DNA from 2 places in the Candidatus Synechococcus calcipolaris G9 genome. Region 2 is predicted to be linked to the other one. Evidence: predicted binding sites of a transcription regulator. Region 2 holds the regulator's gene; the other holds the start of a gene.
What was found. Region 2 encodes HrcA, which represses chaperone genes, less so after heat shock. Its sites were predicted from a motif close to TTAGCACTCNNNNNNNNNGAGTGCTAA; they were not measured.

Region 1: groES (co-chaperone GroES) is a predicted target of HrcA. The motif match lies at 8,900-8,926, and genes of this name have one in related genera.

What each region holds. Positions count from the first base shown of each region.
Region 1 is NZ_JAKKUT010000002.1:1,622,167-1,632,915, reverse strand. Features, by position in the region: gene rimO (30S ribosomal protein S12 methylthiotransferase RimO) at 1-171, opposite strand, end outside; gene L3556_RS10845 (Mo-dependent nitrogenase C-terminal domain-containing protein) at 190-849, opposite strand; gene L3556_RS10840 (hypothetical protein) at 968-1,672, opposite strand; gene L3556_RS10835 (DUF4033 domain-containing protein) at 1,838-2,548, opposite strand; gene L3556_RS10830 (ABC transporter permease) at 2,601-3,779, opposite strand; gene L3556_RS10825 (ATP-binding protein) at 3,868-4,308, opposite strand; gene L3556_RS10820 (peroxiredoxin) at 4,508-5,062, opposite strand; gene L3556_RS10815 (hypothetical protein) at 5,216-5,524, shown strand; gene rplY (50S ribosomal protein L25) at 5,588-5,890, opposite strand; gene L3556_RS10805 (adenylosuccinate synthase) at 5,941-7,284, opposite strand; gene L3556_RS10800 (NAD-dependent succinate-semialdehyde dehydrogenase) at 7,373-8,764, opposite strand; gene groES (co-chaperone GroES) at 9,076-9,387, shown strand; gene groL (chaperonin GroEL) at 9,495-10,749, shown strand, end outside.
Region 2 is NZ_JAKKUT010000002.1:1,896,093-1,906,841, reverse strand. Features, by position in the region: gene L3556_RS12215 (trypsin-like peptidase domain-containing protein) at 1-228, opposite strand, end outside; gene L3556_RS12205 (helix-turn-helix domain-containing protein) at 533-1,192, opposite strand; gene L3556_RS12200 (ABC transporter ATP-binding protein) at 1,207-2,268, opposite strand; gene L3556_RS12195 (DoxX family protein) at 2,531-3,010, shown strand; gene L3556_RS12190 (mechanosensitive ion channel domain-containing protein) at 3,039-4,505, shown strand; gene hrcA (heat-inducible transcriptional repressor HrcA) at 4,654-5,757, shown strand; gene L3556_RS12180 (DNA cytosine methyltransferase) at 5,872-7,302, shown strand; gene L3556_RS12175 (SinI family restriction endonuclease) at 7,294-8,046, opposite strand; gene L3556_RS12170 (TIGR02921 family PEP-CTERM protein) at 8,164-10,749, opposite strand, start outside.

The DNA of each region.
Region 1 (10,749 bases), 270 kb from region 2:
CCGTGCCGCCTGAATAAAACTACAGGTGTTAACAATCACGTAGTCCGCTGCCGCTTCGTCCGTATCCACCCCATACCCTGCTTCCACCAGTAATCCTAGGATATGTTCCGTATCAACGCGATTTTTATCACAGCCCAAGTGGGCGATCGCAATTTTGGCTTTAGATGGCATAGGTTCAGGAATAATGGGCTAACAGTAGGGCGTAATATCTTCTTTGCATTCATCCGCCAGATAGGTTAACGAACGAAATCGGAGGCCCACCAATTGATCATAGAGGGGATTAAGCTTACACAGGGGGGGAATGTGCACAATTTTCCGGCCAAACAGAGTAACATCTCGCTCAAAGGGACATTGGGGCGGAATTAAGCGACAGAGGAAACGGGCAACCTTTGCATCCTTGACATCCATGCCATCGAGCCATTGACGCATGGGCTTGAGGAGATCCGCATCCCCCGACTTCATCGCCTCATCGTGGTGGCCATCTAAGGTGTGTTGCAGGGCATCGAGGGCATCAATTTGTAAACCTAGGGCCCGACAAAACCGCTGTAACTCCGCATCCTCTGCCTGGGAGTAAATGCCGTTGGCTAACCCCACCATCACCGCTGTTCGGATAAAGTTTTCCGCCAGATCGCGATCGCCGCCCAGGGCCGCAATCAGTTCCTCATCCTTAACGGGTTCAAAGGAGCTAAGGGAAAACTCCGGTGCAATTTCATCCTGAATCAAATCCGTGATCAGTTTTTGCTCCTCAGGGTCAAAGTGACCGTCGGCCCAGGCCACACTAAGTAGACCCTTAATCCACACCGATGACTGGTCTGGAGATAGCGTTGATGCAGATGCTGAGGTTGTCATAAAACCTAGGGTATGGGGGATATTGGCGTTATTTACACAGCCATTCTGCTAAGGATTATACCGAAAAAATTGGGAACCTACACTAGACAAAGAGATCGATCAAAAGGTCGAAAAGGCACTACAGCACAGGGGGGGCATCACCTTGGGACACCGGAGATTGGCCCACACTAATCCGCACCGTTTGCCCATACTGCTCCAGCACAACCACCGGATCGGTGCGATAGGCTTCAATGGCCGTAACCCGCACTCCACCGCCTAAGGTATCTCCCACCTGAACGGTACGGGTCACGGATTCGTTTGGAGCCCGGACGACGGCACGGGTGATGCCATTAATGGCCGCTACTCCAAAGACACGCACCCCCTGGGCCTCGGTGGGGGTTGGCGGCGGGGGCGGTGGCGCGATGGTACCACCGGGGCCACCTACAATACCTCCTGGACTCGCGGCGATCGCTGTGCGGATATTTCTGAGGCTGGCACTAATTTCTTCCGGCGAGCGGTAGGTTCCCGGCCGTAATAGGGGCACATCACTACTGCTGAGAATGGCTGTCCCCTCCTCTCCTGTACTCACTGGTTCAAAGGGATTGGCCCGGCCCACCTGTTCTCCCGGCTTCAGGGTACTCAAGCGCGCTTCCGGCTGCGTCGGCTTGGCCAAGCTCTCTAGGAGGGGTGCAGGGGCGGCGGTAACGGGGGTTGGCGCAGGGGGCGGTGGGGGTGGCGGCGGAACCACTACCTCGGTTTCACTCACCAAAAACCCACAACTAGCCAGGAAGCTGGCCGTTAAACCCGCAGCCAGTTGCAACGATAAATATTTGAACTTAGGCATGAACCTCACACCCTCACTACTAAATCTCTAGTCAATCTTTGGCCCGATCGCGTCTTATGACACTATAAAACTTACCCACCGGCCCCCATCTCTATGCAGAGGCAGTTATCAAACTGTCCTTGGGATTGTCTCCCCAATTGATTAATTATAATCCCTGCAAAATAATTACCGCACCTTGGGACATGGGGAAGAGCCATGGGTTTGGGCAATACAGGGCTGATGGTAGGCCGGTTCCGTTTCCAGGGGCGGTGGCTGTTGACCAAAGACCATTTCACAACTGAAGTCCTCAAAATTGGGGGTGAGGGTGAGGGGAATCCCCAACTCTTCGCTGAAAAAGGTCTGGGTGGGAACTTTACAGAGGTTAATACAGAGGCCAACACATTGACTTTGTTCTAAGTAGCGGCATTTCTGAATATGAACCCCACTGTTTTGCTGGTGGGTCTGACCTGTTTGATCCACAATATCCACACTATGGCGATCGCAGGGGCCCACCAACCACTGAAATAAAACCGTTGCAAACCAGGCATTGGTTTCACAGACCCAGCGATTTGGCTGAAACAGACGGCGAATAGGGCGAGTCATCCAAGGGGGAATGGTTGAACGGAGTACATGGGCGATCGCTGCCTGCTGCTCTTGAGTATCCCGACCAATCATCACCTGCTTGGACAGAGCCACAAATCCCTCATACCCCGGCAAACTTGTTTTTTGGCCAATCACTCGACTGATTTGAGCTTTCAGGATGTAAATACAAAGGCGATCCAACCAGGTATCTTGATAGACCGAGGCACTGGCCGTAGGAATGGGAGTAGTTAGGGGGGGTTTAGCTAATTTAACGATAACAGGCTCCTCCCTGAATAATCCGGTATTGAATCCCAAGGTAACGCTTCCACGCCGATCTTGGCGAAAAACATCTCAAACCTAGAATTTCCTAGGACTTAAACACAATGGCGGGGTCCAGGTGGGTGACTTTCTGAATGGCAAATAGGGCCGCCCCGGTACACATCGTTACGGTTACGGTGAAGACCGTTGCCGCGGTCTCTGGGGTGATTAAGATGCGGATCGCCCGGGTTTCCATGGTCCAGGCCCCCACAGTCAGGGAGAGAATTAAACCAGGGATATAGCCCATAATGGCCATCCAGAGGGCCTGCTCAATAATAATGCGGTATAGATACCAATCCGAGGCCCCCATAGCTTTTAGGGTGCCGTACTCTTGGAGGCGATCGGAGACGGAGGAGTAAAGAATTTGTCCCACAATCACCGTGCCGACAATAATGCCGACAATGGCCCCCAGACCTAAAATAAATCCGACCCCCGTACTACTACGCCAATAGGCACGGGTCAACTGGGAGAGTTCTGCGGTGGTCATGATCCGCTGATCGGGAAGAGTCAATTGTAAATCCTGGCGCACCGTTTCGAGATCGTAATCCGCATCCACACGAATCAAAATAAACTGAATGGGCGTTTCTGGATTCAGACTAGGTGCAAACTCCGGTGGATCAGCATCATCAAATCGGGGAAAGTTAAGGTAGAGGTTGGCATTTTCTAGGGATGTAAATACGTAGGGACTGGTGACAATGGAACGAATTCCCTGGGTAAACCCCTTAACGATCGCCGGATAATCATTTAGCCCGGCGGTATCACCAATGCCGGTAATATTCAGATTGCGTTGATCCACCCGATCAATCATCACCCCATAGGATTCGTCTAATTCACTCACCTGGCCGGACTGAACAGCCCAAGGCTGGAAGAGTTCACCCCCAGAATCAAAGCCCACTACCCGCACCGGATCAATCTCGCCATCGGTGGACTGCTGCCAAATTGCTCCCCGGAGAACTAGGGCCTCAGCCAGTTCAACCCCTTCCACCGCCGCCGCTTCGTTCAACCGCTCATAGTCAATGGGTAGGGTGAGATCTAAATAGCGAATTTCCTTGGAAGCCACCCAAATATCTGCCTTTGATCGATCAATCAAGAGGGTGGAGGAGCGGCCAAAACCTTCCAGTAAGCCCGTTTGAATCGTCACTAGACTGACCGCAAACATAATCCCTGCTTGGGCCACCATAAATCGTGGTAAATCTTCAAATAAATTCTTACGGGCGATTGATACCATACACCTAACCCTCCTCGGACGTCTCGCCCCCATGGTGACATAACTAGGACGAGGATTAATTGCCCCTCTTAGGCTAAATTAAATGCCATTACAATCCTTGCAGATACCGCTCTAGATCTTTACACAGGCTCAACTCAGTGCCCGGGCCATTCCAGTAGACTTCATCAAAGATTTCATAGATTAAAAAGAGGCCCCGGCCTGATTCGGCCTCAGCCTCCGGTAGTAGATCATCAACGGCAGAGCAAATATACCGCGGTGGTGAAAACCCCATACCTTGATCGGTAATCACCCACCAACATTGATGTTCAACCATTGAATAGCGCACCAGTACAACCTTGTCTGGGTTTAACTCATTTCCATGGTGGGAGGCATTGACCAGAGCTTCTTGTAAGCCTAGACGCAACTCATCCTGACAGCAGGGAGGTACATCCCTGAGGAGTAGGTCTAAAATAGGCTTCAGGAAAAGAGTTGAGGTAAAACTAAGGGTATTCCACTGCGGTGCAACAAACGTCAACGTTAGTGAAGACATATAAGCTTCAATCCACGCAGCAGTAAAGGATGGTGCAACCAGAAATGGTACTGTGCAATATCAAAAAATTACCTTTACAGATCATAGGCACAGATACATTGCTACACCCCATACACTTAATCATTTTAGCAAGTGCTTACAAATCCCACAAGGCTACATCGATCTGCCAGTTCATCCATCGTCCCCTCTGGAATGGCAGCTATCCAGCCCGTTGAAGCTCATCTAGGCGAGTTAACACCTCTTGGGAATGAATCGCTGGACTGACTTTTACATAGCGATCGCGGAGAATGCCGTCGGGGTCGATAATAAAACTATGGCGGAGAGAAATAAATCCCAACCAGGAGCCGTAGGCCTTACTCACTTCACCCGTGGTATCGGAGAGGAGGGGAAAGGTCAAGCCTTCGGAATCACAAAATTCGGCATGGGAATCAATGGAGTCGGCACTGATACCAATCACTTCGGTATTTCGCTGATGGAACTGGTCTAAATCCCGCTGAAATCGTTGGGCTTCTAAGGTGCAGCCGGAGGTAAAGTCTTTCGGATAAAAATACACAACGAGCCATTTCCCCCGGTAATCCGCTAGAGATACCGAGCCATCCCCCCTATGGGTAGGCAGGTTAAATTCTGGTGCAGGGGTATCCAGGGGGGGCAGTTCACCCCCTAGGGCATGGGCAGGCGCGCTCCAGCCAAAATAAATAATTAGAGCCAGCAGACAGGCTAAGCTCAGTCGGTAAAAACCTTTAAGGGGTATCATGGCAATCTCGGTTTATTGTCCTGAAGTGGGGTACGGGGCCGGATCTCTGAGGTTAAAATCGCTAGGATAGTAGCATATTCATCTGCACCAAATTTTCATCTAGATCAAATTTCTTTGCCAGACGTTTTTTGCAAGTTTTGCAAGGTTGTTCCTATGCGAATCCATGACTTATTGATTACCGTTCCAACACTGTTCTTGCTCTCTCCCTTAGCCCTAGCCCAAAATCCGGTTAGCCCTCAAGGACGTGGCCCCCAATCAGGAGGAATCCCGGGCGGCCCTGGCGTGGGTCAACAGATGGGTGGACAAGGCCAAGCAAGGGGTGCTCAGGGGCAGGCCATGGGTGAACAAATGCGTACTTGGGGACAAATGCAAGGTCAAGGTCGGGGCGTGCAGGGGCGGGCTATGGGTGAGCAACTGCGGGGCCAAGGTGGGCCACCCATTAATCCTTCAGGGGGGCGATAACCCTAGAAGGATTAACCTCAACCCAGCGATCGCCCCGCCGAAAATTCCGTCCTCAAATTTAGCCTAAGGCTTCTTGACGAAAAAGCTGAGATGGTAGAGGGTGTCTCGGGCGGGGTGGGCCTGAACTTCTTGCAGAACAGCGGTTCCCTGCCACGGTAAGTCCGGCACGGATACTTCAATGGGGGTCTTGCCGACAAAGGCATCCCGAACCAGGAATCCGGCAACCCGGCTTTCCACGATCAAGTTCACGGACTCATTGCCGTTATGCCCATAGAGAACGGCGGGAATTTGTCCCGATTGGCGCAGGGCATTGGGCTTACTGTCCGCTGGGCGCAGATGACATTCAATGGTTAAGGGGGTAGCCATGGAAAACTCCTGAAAAAACGTAGGTAAAAAGGGAAAAATCAAACGTGAAATTAGCTCAAGGTGGGCGGAACATCACTGCCATTGTGGTAGAGCAAGGCCCGCTTGGGGCCATGAATAGGATCCTCGACAATGATCGTCTGGTTCCGCTCGGCTCCTAGGGAAACAATGGCAATGGGGACGGACATGATTTCCGCTAAAAACTTGAGGTAGTTGAGGGCGGCGGCGGGCAGATCTTCTAAGGAACGACAATGACTGGTGGACTGTTTCCAGCCCGGTAAGGTCTCATAGATAGGTTGACAGCGGGCAAAGTGCAGGGCATTGCTGGGGAAATCTTCGCAGCGATCGCCATCGATGTTGTAGGCAACGCAGACCTTGATCTCGTCCAATTCGTCTAAAACATCTAGCTTGGTAATAGCTACACAGTCCAAGCCGTTGATCCGCACGGCATAGCGGCCAATTACCGCATCAAACCAACCGCAGCGACGGGGCCGCCCCGTTGTTGTGCCAAACTCGGCCCCCCGATCCCCTAGTCGCTCTCCTGTCTCATCCAAAAGCTCCGTGGGAAAGGGCCCTTCCCCCACACGGGTGGTATAGGCTTTGGCCACGCCAATGACGCGATCGATCATGGTGGGGCCCACTCCAGCACCAACACAGGCCCCACCCGCCACGGGGTTAGAGGAGGTGACGTAGGGGTAGGTTCCGTGATCTAAGTCTAGGAGTGTTCCCTGAGCCCCCTCAAACAAAATGTTTCGCTTCTCCCGAATGGCTTTATAAATTCGCAAGGAGCCATCCACGACATGGGGACGCAGGCGATCGGCGTAGCCTAGGTATTCCTGGATAATTGGTTCTGGGTCTAGGGGCTTTAGGTTGTAGAACTTCTCTAAAAGAACATTCTTGTAAGCGATCGCCCATTCGACCTTGGCCGCCAACTGATCGGCATCCAGTAAATCGAGAACCCGCAGGCCCGTACGCTCTGACTTGTCTGCATAGGTCGGGCCAATACCCCGCCCGGTGGTGCCAATGCGATGACTACCCCGCCGTTCCTCTGAGGCCAGATCGATCATGCGATGGTAGGGCATGGTTAGGTGGGCCGTTTCCGCAATCATCAAGTTATTGATGCTAACGCTCAGGGCCTCCAGTTGATCAATTTCCTCGAGAAGGACTTTTGGATCAATGACCGTGCCGGTACCAATAATACATTCTGTTTCTGGGTAGAGAATGCCAGAGGGAATCAGATGCAGCTTTAAGGTTTGATCCTTTACGACAACTGTATGCCCAGCATTGACTCCACCCTGGTAGCGGACGACGACATCTGCTGATTTGCTCAGGAGATCGGTAATCTTGCCTTTGCCTTCATCGCCCCACTGGGCGCCAACTACAACTACGTTTGCCAAGGGTTTTCGGTGTCAATTAATTTACACAATCCACAATTATAGCAGCAGACCCAGGGTAAAAAACAAACCCTGAGTCCTGAATCTTTGATTAGGCGATCCAGACGGTCTTTAAGTTAACAAATTCCTGGATGCCCACTCGCCCCAATTCGCGGCCGTAGCCCGATCGCTTAATGCCGCCAAAGGGTAAACGGGGATCGGACTTGACCAAGCCATTGATGAATACGGCTCCGGCCTCCAGTTCATCCAGGAGGCGATCGCGTTGGTGGGGATCCGTTGTCCAGGCACTCGCCCCTAGGCCAAAGGGAGTGGCATTGGCCAGTTGAATCGCGTCATCCAGGGTATTGACCCGAAACAGTAGGGCGACGGGGCCAAAAAACTCCTGGCTAAAGGCGGGATGCTCTGGGCCAATATCACTTAAAAGGGTGGGCGGATAAAAGTAACCCTGGCGTAATTCGGGGAGTAGGGCTGCGGTTCCTTGCAAAACTTGCCCCCCACAGTGAAGGGTTGCCCCCTGGGCGATCGCCTGTTCCACCTGTTGGCCTAACTCGTCTAAGATACCCTGGGTGGCGAGGGGCCCCAGTTGGGTTTCCGGGTTGAGGGGGTTCCCTAGGTTCCAGCCCTGCATTTGGTGAATCAGTTGCTCGGCAAATTCATCGTAAATTGAGGCTTGGACAATAAATCGCTTGGCGGCAATACAGGATTGGCCGTTGTTGATCATCCGGGATTTGAGGCCGGTGGTGACAGCTGCCCCTATATCCGCACTGTCTAAGACAATACAGGGATCACTGCCCCCCAGTTCTAGGACGGTTTTTTTGATCTGTTGACCCGCCGCTTGGGCAAGACTCATCCCTGCCGGTTCACTGCCCGTTAGGGTCGCTGCCTTAATCCGTGGGTCGGCCATCAAGGGAGCCACCCGGCTAGCGGGAATGAGTAAGGTTTGAAAAACACCATCGGCAAACCCTGCCTCAGCAAAAATCTCGGCGATCGCCAGGGCACATTGGGGTACATTGGATGCGTGCTTGAGTAAGCCCACATTGCCCGCCATCAGGGCCGGAGCCGCAAACCGAAAGACTTGCCAAAAGGGAAAATTCCAGGGCATCACCGCCAGGATCGGGCCTAGGGGTTGGTAGCGGATAAAACTTTGGCTGGCATCAGTGTCTACGAGTTCATCAGCTAAAAACTGGGCCCCATGTTCCGCGTAGTAGCGACAGACCCAAGCGGATTTTTCTACTTCGGCGATCGCTTCGGTGATGGGCTTTCCCATCTCTAGAGTCATCATCTGGGCGCACCGTTCCCGATCCTGTTTGAGGCGATCGCTCACCTTCAGGAGCCAACCCGCCCGTTGGTCAAAGGCGGTTTTGCGGTAGCTGGCAAAGGCGGTTGCAGCCTTGGCGAGACAGGTCTCAATTTCCCCATCATTGAGGGGCGCATAGGTCTTGAGAAGTTCCCCCGTGGTGGGGTTGGTTGAGGCGATCGCCATAGCTAACAACACCTAACAAGCTAACAACACCGAGCAAAATGTGGATTAGCAAACACCGGGGAGCTAAGTTTGTCCAATTCGTTCGGTAAACCGTACTCGGCGGGGAATTGCCAAGGGATTCTGATTACCGGTACATTAGCACTCAGGGGTTGGGAGTGCTAAAACCAGACAAGCTACGGGAATTTGTCGGTTTCTAGAATCCTCTTTAACCACTTTACCAGTCTCTCGTTTCTCCTGAATGAGTGAATTTTCAGGGGTTTAGGCGAGAGTTCAATAACCACAATAACCTTCAAATGGGAGATCAGTACGCTATGGCAGCCGTATCTCTAAGTGTTTCGACTGTGAAGCCCTTGGGCGATCGCATCTTTGTAAAAGTTAGCGAAAGCGAAGAAAAAACCGCCGGTGGGATTCTACTACCGGATAATGCTCGGGAAAAACCCCAGGTGGGCGAAGTCACCGCCACTGGCCCCGGCAAAATCAATGATGATGGCAGCCGCCAGCCCATGGATGTAAAAGTGGGCGACAAGGTTCTCTACTCCAAATATGCTGGCACCGAGGTCAAGCTTGCTGGCGATGAGTACGTTTTGCTTTCGGAAAAAGACATCTTGGCGATCGTTGTCTAGGATTTCTAGTCGAAGCGGTGATGTCACAGTTTAGATGATGTCACTTTTCGGTCAATTGTTAGGTCAATTAATCACCATTCAATGTTTTAAGACAGGAATACAGAACTATGGCTAAGCGGATCATCTACAACGAAAACGCCCGGCGTGCCTTGGAAAAGGGCATGGACATTCTTACCGAAGCCGTGGCAGTAACCCTCGGCCCCAAGGGTCGTAATGTTGTCCTAGAAAAGAAATTTGGCGCACCTCAAATCATTAATGATGGTGTCACCATTGCCAAGGAAATCGAACTGGAAGACCACATTGAAAATACTGGGGTTGCCTTAATTCGTCAGGCGGCCTCTAAAACCAATGATGCGGCTGGAGACGGAACCACCACGGCCACCGTCCTTGCCCATGCCATGGTCAAAGAAGGTCTTCGCAATGTAGCGGCGGGTGCCAATCCCATTTCCCTGAAGCGGGGGATTGATAAGGCAACCCAATACCTGGTGGAAAAAATTGCTGCCCATGCCCGGCAAGTGGAAGATTCCAAGGCGATCGCCCAAGTTGCTTCCATTTCTGCCGGTAATGACGAAGAAGTGGGTCAAATGATTGCGGCCGCCATGGATAAGGTGGGCAAAGAAGGGGTTATTTCCCTGGAAGAAGGCAAGTCCATGACCACTGAACTGGAAGTCACCGAAGGGATGCGCTTTGATAAGGGCTATATCTCCCCTTACTTCGCCACCGACACCGAGCGGATGGAAGCCATTTTAGATGAGCCGTTCATTCTAATCACCGACAAGAAAATTACCCTAGTGCAGGATCTGGTTCCTGTGCTGGAGCAAGTGGCCCGTTCCGGTCGTCCCTTGGTGATCATTGCCGAAGACATTGAAAAAGAAGCCCTGGCAACCCTAGTGGTGAATCGTCTGCGGGGTGTCTTGAATGTGGCCGCCGTTAAGGCCCCTGGCTTTGGCGATCGCCGTAAAGCCATGCTTGAGGATATTGCCGTCCTCACCGGTGGTCAAATGATTACCGAAGATGCCGGTCTCAAGTTGGATACCGCCAAGCTGGAAATGCTGGGCAAAGCCCGCCGGATCACGATTACCAAAGACAACACCACAATTGTGGCCGAAGGTAACGAGAAGGAAGTCAAAGCCCGCTGTGAGCAAATCCGTCGCCAGATGGAAGAGACCGATTCCAGCTACGACAAGGAAAAGCTGCAAGAGCGTTTGGCTAAACTAGCCGGTGGCGTTGCCGTCATTAAGGTCGGTGCAGCTACAGAAACGGAAATGAAAGATCGCAAACTTCGTCTCGAAGATGCCATTAATGCCACCAAGGCTGCCGTCGAAGAAGGGATTGTTCCCGGTGGTGGCACCACATTGGCGC
Region 2 (10,749 bases):
TACATACAGCGTTGACGACTCATTCTCATCAATGACGTGCGCCGCGGTGACAAGAAAAGACGTATTTTTCCACCGCATGAGAAAGCAAGTTCCAATTAGCTGGGGAACGCCTGTGATTGTGCTCCCATAGATCGGCCTTACACATGGTAGGTATTGCTTACCAATCTTCTCAGCACATTCATTCACAGGATCGCACACGATCTCTTTTTTAGACTGGATGATCGCCATAGCTTGCACTGCGCTCTAATAATGAATTATAGGGATTTTTTGCCCCCATGACCGTCCCCTCCTAAAATGATTGGCAGTGGACTTGGAGTCTTGGAACTATCTAAAAAGCGTCTGCGGGAGCTAGGTCTAGATCGTCCCCAGGCAGAACCTGCCTTCTGTATGTATCGTACAAAGGCGAATTGCTTACGGGTGTGTCAACGGGGGCCCATCCTACTGATTTATCCGGATCGGGTTTGGTATCATTCGGCAACACCCCAGGTCATTGAACGGATCCTGCAAGAGCATCTCCTAGGGGGAGAAATTGTTAGGGACTATTGTTTTGCCCAGGCACCACTTGGGCCCGAAACAGTAATCGGGGTGGATTTCCCCACACATAGCCCTGATGGGTAACTCGCACTGTTGTACCTGGGGGAAGATCGGGGACTCCACTTTGGTGCAGTGTTGGATCAAAGTTGACCCAAGCCCCCACCTCGGCGATCGCCCTCACATCCCAATCCGATAGCAGCGTCATCACGGGTTTTATCAGAGGTAAGAGTTTTACCGCTGGAGCCGTTGGATTTTGTTGGGCGGCATAGGCGGCGGTGGGCCAAAAGCGCAAAAATGATTCTAGGGTCTCTAGGGCTTGGCGTTGGATGGTTTGCCGTAGGAAAGTTTCTGAGGATGGTTCTACGTCCAAGTGGGGCGATCGCCCCTGGGGGTTGGTGGAGATAGCAACGGCTTCAAGTTCCTGCAAGAGTTGCCAAGCCGATAGATCAAAGAGCTTGGCTAGGGCGGTGAGGGTCTCTAGGCGAAGGGACTCTATTTCCCCCTGATAGATCCGCTGTACCTGACGACGACTAAACCCCCGCTGCTGAAGTTGGGTACGATAGTGAATCCCTACGTCCCCAAGGCGATCTTGCAGGTGTTGGCCCATCAGCTTGGCTCTGGCCGCATCAGCAGGGTGAACGTTGGCTTTGGCAACCATTTGGGTAAGTTAATCTAATCTACGGGAAAAAAGCGCACCGCATCCGCCGCCGCCGAAATTTGCACGGATGTACCCACCGGAAACGAAAATTCAACGGGTAAACGGGCATGGAGTTCTTGGCCAGAGGGTGTGGCTAGACAATAGCGATATTCCCGGCCCAAAAATTGGCGATCGGCAATGATCAGGCCCGTCTCCTCATTGGCTTCCAAGACCATATCCTCTTCCCGAATCATTACTTCCCCCCGCTGACCCGGTGCTTCTGTTAATAGGCAAAACGCCCCCACATCCGTTTGAAGGAGATCGCCCTCAACGGCGGCAGGGATAAAATTAGCCTGACTAACAAACCCCGCCACAAAGCGGGATGCCGGATAGCGATAGATATCCTCCGGGGTTCCCAACTGCTCCACCTTCCCTTGGCGCATGACCGCAAGGCGATCGGACATACTCAGGGCTTCTTCTTGATCATGGGTAACAAAAATGGTGGTGATTCCGGCCCGTTTCAAAATTGCCCGCAACTCTTCCCGCAATTCCAGCCGTACTTGGGCATCTAAATTACTGAGGGGTTCATCTAATAAAATTAAATCCGGTTGGGGAGCTAGGGCCCGGGCCAGGGCCACCCGCTGTTGCTGCCCCCCCGATAGTTCATGGGGATAACGCTTCTCCAATCCCTGAAGACGCACCAACCCCAAGACCGCTGCCACCTGCTCCCGAATAATTGAGGGCTTCAGTCGTTGTTGCTGCAAGCCAAAAGCGATATTTTGGGCAATGGTTAAATGGGGGAAGAGGGCAAAATCCTGAAAGACCATCCCTAAACGGCGGTGTTCCGGCGGAATATAGGTATGGGTATCTGAGATAATGCGATCGCCCATGATCATCCTGCCACTATCGGGCCGCTCTAAACCCGCAATCAAGCGTAAAAGGGTAGTTTTGCCACAGCCGGAGGGGCCCAGTAATCCAAGAATTTCACCTCGCTGGAGGTCTAGACTAACGGACGTCAGGGCTTGGAAATCACCAAAGGCTTTACTAACCTGCTCTACTTGCAGGATTGTGGATGTTGCGATCGCGGTGGCCACCATGAATAGACGTTACTCCTCCCCTAAAGACTCAGAGGCAACAGGTCAAGGGAATCTTTACGTTTCTTGGTTGATCTATATCAGTTAAATGATTCAACCGATTTAACCATTGACAAGATCAATGCAAAAGATTCTCATTAAGAAGTGTAGCTTAATTTGGGCATTTGTGGCCGGCGATCTCCGGCAAAATGTTACGTCTTCAGTGAAGGCGGTAAAGTGAAGCTGACGAGTCTTTACAAAAATTCGATATGGGGGAGCCACCACAATGACTCAACGTTTCGGTCAACCCAGATTGCGGCCACGGGATATTGTTTTAGCCTATACCCTACTGCGGATTGTCCTGGGTCTTAACTTTTTTAATCATGGTTTTGTCCGCCTGGGAAATATTCCGGGGTTTGCCGACTCCATGGTGGAACTCTTCCGAGAGGCGGATTCCTTTTTGCCCGATGCCTTGGTTTGGGGCCCTGCCCTATTTGTGCCCATCATTGAACTGATCAGTGGTTTTTGTATCACTCTGGGGTTGGCCACCCGCCCGGCCCTGATTGCGGGTTTCTCTCTGATGGCAATGTTGATGTATGGTATTACATTGTTGCAAAACTGGACAACCGCCACCAGTCAACTGGTCTATTGCCTCGTCTTTTTCATTTTGCTGGCCGGTCATGGGTTTAATCGAATATCCATTGATAGGATGATCCAACAGCGTCAAGCAAAAACCCGCCAGGCAGCACCGAAGATTGACTCCTGAGATAAATGTTGAACTCTTTGAATTTTCTATGTTAAATGTCCTTTTTTTGATTACGGAAACCCCTGCTCGAATTTGGCAATGGCTCCAGGAAACCTTTAACCGACCCCTATTTACCCTAGGCACAGAAACCGTAACCCTGGGTTGGATTGTTGAAGTCTTGGTGTTGCTCCTGTTAGTAACCCTAGCAGTCCGCATGATTAAACGAATGCTGAAAACGCATGTTTTGATCAAACTCCGTTTAGATACGGGAACTCGAGAAGCGATCGCCACCTTAATGAGTTTTGTCATTGGGGCCTTTGGTTATGTGATTGTCCTCCAGGCAGTGGGCATTGATTTAGCGTCCCTAGCGGTGATTGTGGGGGGTCTAGGAGTAGGGATTGGTTTTGGTCTACAGGACGTAACCCGTAACCTGATCAGTGGACTGATTCTGTTAATTGAGCGGAAAGTCAAAGTCGGTGATTTTATTGAAATGGATCAGATTGCCGGCTACATTTCCGAGATTTCGATTCGTTCCACCGTCATTCGTACTTTTCAGGGGGCTGAGGTTCTCGTTCCCAATGTGAATCTAGCGGATAATCAAGTCACCAACTGGAACTACAGTAATTGTCATGGACGCATTGATCTTCCCGTTGGTGTGGCCTACGGCAGTGATCCGGTGCTAGTGACGGAAGTCCTCCTCAATCTGGCCCATTCTGCTCCCCATGTCTTACATGATCCGCCACCACGGGTTATTTTCCAAGGCTTTGGTGACTCCTCCCTGGATTTTGAACTGTGGATTTGGGTGGATGCCATCGATCGCCGCATTGTGATTAGAAGTGATTTGAATTTCAAAATTGAGTACACTTTTCGTCAACATGGAATTGAAATTCCCTTTCCTCAGGTGGATCTGTGGTACCGGAACCCACCCAAATTACCTGCCTCCCCCAACCCAGGAACAGAACCATCAACGGATCCATTACCGTCACCTCCAGCCTTTCCCCGGGCCCCCCAGACCAGTTTACGGAGCTTACTACAAAACGTTAGCTATTTTCATTGCTTAAATGATTTACAACTTCGCTCCCTGATTGAAATGGGCTGCCGTAAGCAGTTAGCCAAGGGAGAAACGCTATTTCAGCAGGGGGAACGGGCCAATACGTTTTGTATTGTCCTTGGGGGTAAAGTGGCGGCATTCTCGGAAAATCGTCTCGAAAATGTGCCCGTGTTTGTCTTTGAACCGGGGGATTACTTTGGCGAAATTCCGCTGATGTTAGGGGTTCCCTATCCGACCACCATGAAAGCCATGGCCGAAACGGTGCTATTTATGCTTGAGCAAAAAGGATTTGCCCAACTGCTCACGGAGCATCCCTTCCTTGGGGAGGATGTTGCCCAGGCGATCGCCGAGCGGCAAGAGATTCTATCTCAGTATCAACAGGATTTAAGCCAAGAAAATGATACGGAGTATCCCAACGCCATTTCCCGACTACGGCAAAAGCTAAAGAGCTTACTCAATTGGTAAAGTTGGCAAAGCAAATATTTATGCGTAAAGAAATGTACAGTAAGAGAACCTCCCAGCAATTTTGGCTAGAGTGAGGTTGCATTAAGTTTCATTAAATAGGCTGCCATTGGCCCATCTGCTCATCTAAAGGGTTGGGATGTTAGAAGGTATGGAGATTCATCTCAATAAACGGCAAAAACACGTTCTCTGGGCAACGATCAATCATTACATTGCCACCGCTGAACCCGTTGGCTCCAAGGTCTTGGCAGGAGAATACAACCTAAATGTTAGTTCTGCCACGATTCGCAATATTATGGCTGTCCTGGAAAAAGGCGGCCTGTTATACCAACCCCATACCTCTGCGGGCCGTATCCCCTCCGACTCCGGCTATCGTATCTATGTTGATCATTTAGTCCAGCCTGCTCCCGACGTTGCCCAACAGGTGGAGCATCTCTTAAATCGTCATTTAGAGTGGGGCCGCTATCGCCTAGAAACCATCCTGCGCCAAGCTGCCCAACTACTCTCGGACTTGAGTGGCTGCATTACCCTGATTACCCTACCCGCCACCCTGGGTCGTCAGATTCGCTTCATCAAATTGGTGGCGATCGCCCCGACCCGGATCATGGTCATTGTTGTTACCGATAACTATGAAACCCAGTCCGCTGTTTTTGATCTTCCCCTAGAGCAACTCCAAAATACTGATGCTGCCGACGCTGCTGAACCCGATGAAGCTATGCTCGATCGCATCCTGAATGTTCTCTCAAATTTTCTCAATCACCACCTCCAGGGCCGCTCTTTGGCGGATCTATCTACCTTGGATTGGCAGGATATGGATCGGGAATTTCAACAGTTTGCCCGCCTACTGCAAAACCTACTCGTCGAACTCAGTGAACCCAGTCCCTTTAGTGACAGCGGCTCCCTTGTCATGAGTGGTCTCTCAGAAGTCCTACAACAGCCGGAGTTCTCCCACCTGCAACAGGTACAAATGCTGATCCATCTCCTAGAGGATCAACAAGATCAACTCTACCCCCTTATTTACCATTCCCCCGATGCCCCGATCACCATTCGCATTGGCGCGGAAAATCCCCTGGAGCCAATGCGGGCCTGTACCCTGGTCTATTCCAGTTATAAGCGCGGTGACACCCCCGTCGGTAGTATTGGCATCCTGGGCCCCACCCGTATGCCCTACGGCCGGATTATTCCCATCGTCGAGGCGGCAGCGGAGTATTTATCGGGAAGCCTAACCAACACTAATGGGATTAATGGGATATAGGGCGATCGCCCTTTTAGGCCCAACGGCAGCATAAAAACATTTGTTCACAAAGCTTGTAAGTGTACTGCTTCAGCAGTAATATGGGTACCTGATTTTAGTTTCGCATCCGAAATCATGGCTGACCAATACCTCTCTGTGAAAGAAACTTCTGAAATTCTAAACTGCTCGGAGCAATATGTTCGCCAGTTGCTCCGGTATGGCGAAATCAGCGGAGAGAGGATTAGCAGTCGTTGGATTGTGGCATCAGAGTCTGTTCAGAACTACCGCATCAAGGGAGAAGATGAAAGTTTAAGTGTTCCTGATCATGGGCGACGCTCATTTAGTAAGCCTGATCTCAAAGCCCTAAGTTTTTTTTCTGGCTGTATGGGTTTGGACTTGGGACTAGAAAAGGAAGGTATCCAAGTGCTGCTTGCTTGCGAAATTGACACGGCCGCCCGAAAAACCATTGAGATAAATCGACCTGATGTGGCACTGATTGGGGACATTAGGGATTACTCGGCCACAGAAATTCGAGAAAAAGCGGGATTGAGTTCGACTGACGAGATTGACGTAATCGTTGGCGGGCCGCCATGCCAAGCCTTTAGCAGTGCAGGGAAGCGGCAAGGATTCAATGATGAGCGAGGCAATGTTTTCTTGACGTTCATTGATTTAATCACTGAACTTAAACCTAGATTTGCAGTTATTGAAAATGTTCGAGGATTATTGTCCGCTCCGTTGAAGCATAGACCTCATGAAATGAGAGGGAGGAATTTCCCAACCTTGTCTCAGGATGAACAAAGAGGAGGTGCATTGCTCTTTATTACGCAAAGGCTGAGAGAGGCAGGATATAGCATTTCTTTTAATCTATATAACTCTGCTAATTTTGGATCGCCACAACAACGGGAAAGGGTTATTCTTGCTTGTAGTCGTGATGGGAAAAAGCTTCCCTATCTCACACCGACCCACTCAGAGAAGAGTTTATATGATCTTCCAAGATGGAGAACTCTACGAGAAGCGTTGGAAGGTCTTCCAAAAAATGGACACCATTTTGTTAAGTTTCCTGAAAAACGGCTCAAATATTACAGACTTCTGAAGCCTGGGCAATATTGGCGGGATTTACCGAAAGAGTTGCACCAAGAAGCTTTAGGGGCTTCTTATCATGCAGGAGGGGGAAAAACTGGTTTTTACCGAAGGCTAGCTTGGGATAAACCTGCCCCGACGTTAGTAACCCATCCAGCTATGCCTGCAACCGATCTAGCACATCCAGAAGAAGATAGACCCCTCAGCATTGAGGAATATAAGCGTATTCAAGAATTTCCCGATGATTGGATTATCACAGGTACGTTACTCGATCAATATCGACAAGTTGGAAATGCAGTACCCTGCTCTTTAGGAAGAGCGATCGCTAGGATGTTGTTGACTCACTTAAAGGGCGAAGTGCCGATCATTTACTCAGATTTTCCCTATTCTCGATACCACAAGACTGATGATGTCAGTTGGTCAATTGATACTTTTGGTTATCTTGAAGAGTCATCAGAAAAACAGTTATCTTTGAACTTAGTTTGATGGATCAGATAAATCTTGCCAAGGATTGTTCGTTTCTACAGCTAAGGCATTTGGGTTATTGAGTAAAACCTGTCGAACAAAAACAACAAAATTTTCTTCGGAGAATCGATCCGTTTCGTACTTTTCGTTAAAATAAGACCATCGATAGAAACCTGTTCTGGCATCAACTCTGTACCATTTTTCAATCGGCTGGTTAATTCTCACTCTGGAAGATGAACTATTTTCTGAGTTGCTACGGTTCTTGATCTGTAAGAGAGAACCATCGATATTGCAAAAATCTACATGGCGAATGGATTCTCCCCAACAGCAATACCAACCATAATCGGCAAGTTGCTCAGCCAAAAACTCCTCTAGTAGTAATCCTTGAATATTTTCTGCCGACATTGATAGCCTGTGGGCGTATTTGATTTGCCCAAGATGCTCTGCTGTTAGCCCTGTCAATCGAGCATTGATGATTGTACTGACAATTGGATCAGCGACTGTTCCTGGTGGTTGTGAGATTCTTTTTGAAATTCGATTTTCATAGCTATCGCTATACCTTTTCAACCAAGCTTTAGCTAGCATTTCGGGTGCATGAGCTTTCAGGGCAGGAGAAAGCCCTGGATTTCTGTAGCAGGCTGTTAAAATTGTGCGATGAGCTTCAAGAAATAGCTGGGCTTGTTGGGCGATCTCATCTTGAAAGATTTGCAAAAAGTTTTCTTCAGAACTTGAGGTACTGATGATGGTATCAAAGTTAACAGGCATTTAGATATTCCCCTTCTGAACAGCCGTCATGAGAATGCCAGTTCAAATATTTTGGCGTAGGGCATGCTGACCGAAATAGGTTAGTGCTAAGCATTGTAAAACCCCAATCTGGAACGGTTAGGAGCTTCGCCTGTTGACTATACCACCAATCCCCAGGCAAATTGCCGCGCCCACTAGGATGACCAAGGGGGGTTCAGGAACACCGCTAATAATAGAATCTGGGGCAAGTTCCGAGGTGGAGCTTTCCAAATTAGGGGATTGAAGGGGTTGCTGATCTTCAATGGCCCGGTCAAAGCGATCGCCCTGTTGTTCTGCGGCAGCTAACTCTTGGCGTTGTTGATCATTGACTAGGACAATCATGGAGGAGTAGGGAGTCACCATGGAATAGGTTTGGGCGAGTTCATGAATAGCATCTAACTGTTCCTGAGTTTGCGCCTGTTGGTGTTGACCCAAATATTGAACCCATTGTCGCGCCGCTAAGGGCATAAATCCTTTGCTTAATTCGCCCTGGGGGGACGGGGATAGTACGGCACCATTGAGGTTGATCCGTTGCCAAAGATAGCCATCGACCCAATTAATATTTACGGCATTGGTGGTGGAGGGGGTAGCTTGTACCTGCCAACGTTGAACCGCTTCTCCTAGGGTTGTGGTTGCGCCGCCGCCACTATTTTGCAGCATCTCCTGACTCGGATCATCAAAGGCAATGGGGAGTCCACCTAGGGAAACAAACCAGAGGGGAGCCTCAACGGTTAAGTCCGGCTCAAGGTTTTGGGATAGTTCGTAGGTCGTACCATCACTGACGAGAAAAATAGCATCATAGGCCTGGTTTTGGTGTAGTTCCACAAACTGTTGAATCATTTCCATGGGTTGGAGACTGCCATAGAACAGAAGGTCGGGTGGGTCTGCCAGGGAAATATCATCCTGGCGGACTGGCTCTAGGGCCGATGCCCGCGCCAGATACAGATCAAAACGATTGCTGGGGCCCAAGTGCTCTGCTAACCATTGCCATTCCTGACGGAGGGCTGATTGTTGCTCCTGCATACTCCGGGAGGTATCTAAAATCAAGGCAAAGGTTTTATTCTCTGGCAGGGTGGGGGGGCCATCTGGGAGTGGGGTGGCGGCGATCGCCACGGTATCCGTTAATTGAATTTGATGGGTTTGGGGATGGGCCGAATTGGGTGCAGAACTGGGCAGAGCATTGGGAATAGTCTTGGCAAACCATTGATCCTTAGGGGTATTCAGATTCCGCTGGGTTTGCCGATTCCAGTAGATATTCCGCCGCTCCTTGAGTTGGGGCAGGGGCCATCCCGCCGCCGTCCCCAGGGTACGATAGGTGAGCCAGAGGTGCATTTCCCTAGGGCGATCGCCCGTGTTCACCTCGGTTCGCCCCAGTGATGGGGTTAGTTCCCTTGGGGGAATGGGAAAGGCCCGCAACCGATAATTGCCTGGCCCCACCTGCTCTAAAAGGGCCGGATCCACCTGCCGTACCACTTGGTTGGCATAGACCCGTTGGGCCGCTCCCCTGGGGGAAATTTGATAGACATAGCGATCGCTCAGGTTGGGGGTATCCCCTAGCCACAGACCAGTAATCACCGCACTTTCTGGCAAGGTGAAGTAGTAGAGAATTTCAAGGGGTTCCGCCGTTTGGTTTTGATAGACCTCGTGGATCGTAATTTCTGCCCAATCTCCCTGGGGGTTCAGCGTCACGTCTTGATTGGCCAGGAGAACCTTTTCTTGGTTAATATCCGCGAGGCTGGCTTTAGCAGATCGGCGTTCAAAGGTTGATTCGAGGGCAGCGGTAATGGCCTGTTCTTCGGCCCGGAGAATCGGGTGATCGAAAAAGCTGGCATAGAGGGCCGCCGCTTCCTGGGTATAGCTGGATAGACCGGTGCGATCGCCGGAGCCAAAAGGGGGCCCTTGGGCAAAAAAGGGAGACAGGAGTTGATTGTGGAGTTTTTGCAGGGTTAAACTGTCTTCTTCGCTGAAGTTGAGGTTATCTCGATAGATATAGTAAATTGTGCCATTACTTTGGGCTACTCCCAGATAGCGATAGGGCATTAAATAGGCATTGAGTAACCCCCGCCGAATCAAATTCGACTGGTCTAAAAGGGCAACCTGCTCCTCTTGGGTTTGGGGCGGTTGCTCTAACAACTGAAAGGCTTGAACCTGGGGCTGTTGTTGTAGTCCCCAAAATAAACTCAGCCAAACCGCTACCAGAATCGCTGTCCCCCCTAGATACCTGTACCATGGCTGCGCCTGGGAACGCCAACCTTGACTCCAGTGGTATAGATAAAGTCCCCCCGTGCCCACAGGCATGGACAGTAGCCCTAAAACCAAAAGAATAAAGGGACTAACCGGCAGCAAAAAAGGCAGGGTGATGACGATCTCCTGAAAATGAAGGGCGATCGCCCCAAGAATCGGCAGCATATAAAAACTGGCAAGGGCCAGTAAATAAACCCCTGGAATCACTAAAAAAGCCTGACTGATCTTCTGGAAACGTCTTTGCCAGGGCGAGGGGGCGCGATCCTCCAACCAGCAAAGGTAGCCATAGGCACTAATGCCCAGCAGTAAGGACACCAGCATAAATCCCGTGGCCGGAACCAATTGCCGCAGCATTAAAAAGCGCACCAGCCCCAGGATAATCAGGGGAAGTTCAATGCCATAAAAAAGATGAAACAGGCGAAGGGATGTTTTCTGTCGCTG